DNA from 2 places in the Colwellia sp. MEBiC06753 genome. Region 1 is predicted to be linked to the other one. Evidence: predicted binding sites of a transcription regulator. Region 1 holds the regulator's gene; the other holds the start of a gene.
The links. Region 1 encodes sigma-54, which starts transcription at its own class of promoters, with help from an activator protein. Its sites were predicted from a motif close to GTTGGCACGNNNNTNGNNT; they were not measured.

Region 1 (3,205 bases):
CGCAATAGTAGCCTAAATCTTCCAGCACTCTTAGTGCCACTGACTTTCCTGACCCTGAGCGGCCACTTACAATAATTAACTTCATGGCTTACTCTTGAGCATCACTTATGATTTGGTAAAGCTCATGATTGTCTCGGCAACGTCGAATTTGTTTGGTTAATTGTTTATCACTAAACAGCTTGGCAATACTTTGCAGGGTTGATAAGTGCTCTTGGCAGCAATCTTCAGGTACAAACAACGCAATAAAAATATCAACTGCGCGGTTATCTATTGCATCAAAATCTACTGGCTGCTCTGAGGTCATTAATACAGCAACCACATGATGAGTCCCCGTTAAACGTCCATGAGGTATGGCAATGCCATTCCCAATACCCGTGCTACCCATTTTTTCACGTTCCATTAAACTTTCTAAAAGCTCAAAAGTAGAGTGTTCAGGAATGCGATGCGTCGCTACTGCACAAATTTGTTCGAGGATTTTCTTTTTACTTTGAATTTGGACTGCACAGGATGTGCAGTCCTCGGTGAGTATATCTTGCAGCTTCATAAGTTAATGCTGGGTTATCTTACCTTTGTATTTAAGAATTTGACGATCTAACTTATCAATCAGTGAATCTATTGATGCGTACATATCTTGGTTTTCTGCTGAGGCATGCACTTCAGAACCATTCAGGTGAACCGTCGCTTCTGCTTTTTGCTTTAATTTTTCTACTGTAAGAACGACATACACATTATTGATGTGATCAAAGTGCCGCTCTAGCTTTGCAAACTTGGTGTTAACGAAATCGCGTAATGAATCTGTCACTTCCACATGGTGGCCTGATAAATTAATTTGCATAAGCTCTTTTCCTCATTGCTTGATTACTTATAGTAAACTTTTTCTTTGATTTGACGGTGGAATAGATAAAGACTCTCGGTATTTAGCTATAGTCCGTCTCGCCACATTAATGCCTTGTTCGGCCAGCAACTCTGCCATTTTGCTATCACTTAATGGCTTCGAAGGTACTTCTGCTGAAACAAGTTTCTTTATTAATGCTCTGATAGCTGTTGATGAACATTCCCCCCCGTTTTCAGTACTTACGTGACTTGAGAAGAAGTATTTCAATTCAAAAATACCTCTTGGTGTGTGCATGAATTTTTGCGTCGTTACCCGCGAGATCGTTGATTCATGCATATCAACCGCTTCCGCAATATCATTCAACACCATAGGTCGCATAGCCTCAGGGCCATATTCAAAAAAACCTTGCTGGCGTTGAACAATACAGTTAGACACTTTTAATAGCGTTTCGTTGCGACTCTCTAAACTTTTTATAAACCATTTCGCTTCTTGCAGGTTAGCACGAATAAATTGGTTATCATCTGATGACTTCATTGTTTTGGTCATGGCCGCATACTGTTGATTAATCGACAGTTTTGGCGCAGTACTTGGGTTTAGTTCAACCACCCAACGACCATTTTTCTTTTCTACGGATACATCAGGGATAACATACTGATCATCGCTTTTAATGACGGCATCACCAGGGCGAGGATTTAACGACTGAATTAAACGAATGACTTCACGTAATTGGTCTTCTTTTAATTTCGTCTTCCTCATTATTTGACGATAGTCACGATTACCCAATAAATCAATGTGCTCAGAAATGATTAATTTACTTTCCGCTAAATAAGGCGTTTCTTTGTCAAATTGATTCAATTGAATCAGTAAACATTCAGGTACTGAACGCGCAGCCACACCTACTGGGTCAAACATATTTACCCGTTTAAGTACGGCTTCGACTTCATCTAATTCAACATCGTCAATGCCAATACTTTCTAAAATATCTTCTGCTGATACGGTCAAATAACCGGCATCATCAACAGCATCAATTATCGCCATGGCAATGGCTTCATCAGTTTCTGTAAACGGGGTTAATTCCATTTGCCAGCGTAAATGATCTTGAATCGACTCTGTTGTTTCGCCTTGATAAACATAGTCATCGCTGCCAGATGTGCCAATACCAGAACTAGAAACCCCTGCACTAAATGAGTCATCCCACGTAGAATCAACACTTAACTCTTCTGGAATATCATTTTTTTCCATCGCATCGGTGGTGCTAACTTCATCGGCGCTTGGCGCAGCATCTTCACTACCATCACTATAGTTTTGCTCGGACTGAGCGCTGGCTGAATATGACGCTTCTTCAATGCTGGTATTATTATCGTCTTGGTTATTGCTAGACTCATCCACTTCTAACAATGGATTGCTTTCAAGCGCTTCCTGAATTTCTTGTTGTAAATCAAGCGTCGATAATTGTAATAACTTAATCGCCTGCTGAAGCTGAGGCGTCATGGTAAGTTGTTGACCAATCTTAAGTTGAAGTGATGGGCGCATCGAGTATTTACAAGTCCTATTGTTCTAATTTAGCTTTAAACCAATTTAGCTTTAAATTGGTGTTAATTTATTAATGTTATATTGCTTACTATAGCTTGAATTGCTCGCCTAGGTATACATCTCTTACTTGCTGATTTGCAAGAATTTGATCTGAATTACCTTCAGCAATTAATTCACCGTGACTGACGATATAAGCATGTTCACAAACATCGAGGGTTTCACGGACATTATGATCAGTGATTAATACGCCAATTCCGCGCTGTTTCAGATGAATAATAATCTTTTTTATATCGCCAACCGAAATCGGATCAACACCAGCAAACGGCTCATCTAGCAAAATAAAACGCGGGTCTGCCGCTAATGCCCGAGCAATTTCGACACGTCGGCGTTCACCACCTGATAAACTCATGCCAGTATTATCTCTAATATGGCCAATATTAAATTCTTCAATAAGCAGCTCTACTTTTTCTTCCCGCTCAAGTGCAGAGAGATCTTTTCGAGTTTGCAAAATCGCCATAATATTTTCGTATACGGTTAATTTACGAAAAATAGACGCTTCTTGTGGTAAATAGCCAATGCCTCGCCGCGCTCTTTCATGCATCGGCAATAAAGTTAAATCTTCATCATTTAACATGATTTGGCCGCCATCATTCGGCACTAAACCAACAATCATATAAAACGACGTTGTTTTACCAGCACCATTTGGCCCAAGAAGACCAACAATTTGCCCTTCCCCCACTTGTAAGCTGACATTTTTAACAACCTGTCGACCTTTATAGGCCTTTGCCAACCCTTTGGCAGATAATGTACCCTCTGCCATTTAATTATTACCTTTTG
Region 2 (3,205 bases), on a different contig from region 1:
TCATTCTAATTGGTGGCGTTAATACTTGCGCATCATCTGTACCAGCAGCACGAACGTTGGTTAATTGCTTACCTTTTAACGCATTAACAGTTAAGTCGTTATCGCGGCTATGGATACCAATTACCATACCTTCGTATACTTCAACACCGTGACCGATCATTAAACGACCACGTTCTTGTAAGTTAAATAAAGCGTTAGTTAGCGCTTTACCTTGAGCATTGGCAATTAATACACCGTTAAGGCGCTGACCAATCTCGCCGCCTTTATGCGGGCCATACTGTAAGAACGTGTGGTAAATCAAACCAGAACCAGAGGTTAACGTCATAAACTCAGTTTGGAAACCAATTAAACCACGGCTAGGCATAATGAAGTCCATACGAATACGGCCTTTACCATCTGGTGCCATATCAGTTAGCTCAGCTTTACGTAAGCCCATTTTTTCCATGATCGAACCTTGATGTTCTTCTTCAACATCAACGGTAACCGTTTCATATGGTTCTTCAATCTGGCCATCAACTTCACGCATGATTACTTCAGGACGTGATACGGCTAACTCGAAACCTTCACGGCGCATATTTTCAATCAAAATACCTAAGTGTAATTCACCACGGCCTGATACACGGAACTTATCCGGATCTTCAGTTTCTTCAACACGTAATGCTACGTTATGTACCAATTCTTTTTGTAAACGCTCAAGAATATTACGTGAAGTCACGTATTTACCTTCTTGACCAGCAAATGGTGAAGTGTTTACTTGGAAAGTCATGGTAACGGTTGGTTCATCAACAGAAAGCGGCGGTAATGGCTCAACTTCTGATGGACAACAGATAGTATCTGAGATTTTTAATTCACCTAAACCTGTGATCGCAATAATATCACCAGCATGTGCGATATCTGTTTCATGGCGCTCAAGACCTAAGTAACCAAATACTTTACCTACTTTGCCGTTATGCACAGGACCAGCAGCGGTTTGAATTGTTACTTGTTGATTTGGTTTAACTGAACCACGTGTAACACGGCCAACACCAATTACACCTAAGTATGAGCTGTAATCAAGTTGTGAAATTTGCATTTGGAATGCACCTTCAGGATCGGCATCTGGCGCTGGCACTTGGTCAACAATAGTTTGGAAAAGTGGCGTCATGTCTGTGCCAACTTCACCTTCTTCCAACGATGCCCAACCATTAATTGCTGATGCATAAACTACTTGGAAATCTAGTTGTTCATCAGTTGCACCTAAGTTATCGAATAAATCGAATACTTGATCCATTACCCAATCAGGGCGAGCACCTGGCTTGTCAATTTTGTTGATAACTACAATTGGCTTTAACCCTTGAGCAAAGGCTTTTTGTGTTACAAATCGCGTTTGTGGCATCGGGCCTTCTTGCGCATCAACAATAAGTAGTACTGAGTCTACCATTGACATAACACGCTCTACTTCACCACCGAAATCGGCGTGACCAGGAGTATCCACGATGTTTACGCGGTAGTCATTCCAAGTAATTGCGGTATTTTTCGCTAAAATAGTGATACCACGTTCTTTTTCGATATCATTAGAGTCCATTACACGATCTTCAATTTCAGTGCGTGAATCTAATGTTCCCGATTGCTGTAATAACTTATCAACCAAAGTTGTTTTACCATGGTCAACGTGGGCTATTATCGCGACATTTCTTAATTTATCTAACACGGGCGTATGCTCATAGGGCTATAATTGGGCGCGAATTATACAGGAGTCGTTAAGCAAAGAAAATAAATCACTTAACTAAGCATTGATTAATTTTTCGCACGATAACAATATTGCACTGGTATAAAGCAAATATGTTTTCTACACTCAATTTTGCACCAATATCGACATATCACGCACCAATACCGTGCATTTTAAATTAACAGATTAGCTAGGTGTCCCATTTTTTATGGCTTTGCTTATTGGCATGATATTCGCTTTAAGGTTGCACATGGCAAATGCCCTGCATTTTAATGAATTGTTAGATAACTTCACTGGAGACAATAATGTCACAAGCAGTTTTAGATATGATCAAAGAAAACGACGTAAAATTCGTTGATTTACGTTTCACTGATTCAAAAGGTAAAGAGCAACACGTTTCTATTCCTCATCACCAAATCGATGAAGACTTCTTCGAAGACGGTAAAATGTTCGACGGTTCTTCAATTGCTGGCTGGAAAGGTATTAATGAATCAGACATGGTTCTTATGCCTGACGCTGCTACTGCTGTATTAGATCCATTCACTGAAGAAGTTACTTTAAATATTCGTTGTGACATTCTTGAGCCAGCAACTATGCAAGGTTACAGCCGTGACCCTCGTTCTGTTGCTAAACGTGCAGAAGAGTACATGCGTTCTACAGGTATTGCTGACACCGTATTATTCGGTCCAGAGCCAGAGTTTTTCTTATTCGACGACGTGAAATACAAAGTTGATATGAGCGGCGCAAGCTACTCAATTGACGATAAAGAAGCACACTGGAACTCAAACACTTCATACGAAGACGGCAACACAGGTCATCGTCCTGGTATTAAAGGTGGTTACTTCCCAGTAGCACCAGTAGATTCTTCACAAGACTTACGTTCAGCAATGTGTTTAGTAATGGAAGAAATGGGCTTAGTTGTAGAAGCGCATCACCACGAAGTTGCTACTGCTGGCCAAAACGAAATCGCTTGTCGTTTCAACACTATGGTTACCAAAGCTGATGAAGTTCAAATCTACAAGTATGTTGTACATAACGTTGCTCACGCGTACGGTAAAACAGCGACGTTCATGCCTAAGCCATTAGTTGGTGACAACGGTACTGGTATGCACTGCCACCAATCTTTAGCGAAAGACGGTGTTAACTTATTCTCTGGCGACAAGTACGGCGGGTTATCTGAAACTGCACTTTATTACATTGGTGGTATCATCAAGCATGCTAAAGCATTAAACGCTTTCACTAACGCTTCAACTAACTCATACAAGCGTCTTGTTCCTGGTTTCGAAGCACCAGTTATGCTTGCTTACTCAGCACGTAACCGTTCTGCATCAATTCGTATTCCAGTAGTACCAAGCCCGAAAGCGCGTCGTATTGAAGTACGTTTCCCTGATCCATCATCAAACCCATACTTGGCATTCGCTGCAATGTTAATGGCTGGCCTTGACGGTATCAAAAACAAAATCCACCCTGGCGATGCTATGGATAAAGATTTATACG

Region 2: glnA (glutamate--ammonia ligase) is a predicted target of sigma-54. The motif match lies at 1,929-1,947, and genes of this name have one in related genera.

The regions. Positions count from the first base shown of each region.
Region 1 is NZ_JBQMTM010000011.1:43,887-47,091, reverse strand. It holds gene rapZ (RNase adapter RapZ) at 1-85, opposite strand, end outside; gene ptsN (PTS IIA-like nitrogen regulatory protein PtsN) at 89-544, opposite strand; gene hpf (ribosome hibernation promoting factor) at 548-835, opposite strand; gene ACOB82_RS10045 (RNA polymerase factor sigma-54) at 863-2,368, opposite strand; gene lptB (LPS export ABC transporter ATP-binding protein) at 2,457-3,188, opposite strand; gene lptA (lipopolysaccharide transport periplasmic protein LptA) at 3,189-3,205, opposite strand, start outside.
Region 2 is NZ_JBQMTM010000017.1:5,319-8,523, reverse strand. It holds gene typA (translational GTPase TypA) at 1-1,690, opposite strand, end outside; gene glnA (glutamate--ammonia ligase) at 2,014-3,205, shown strand, end outside.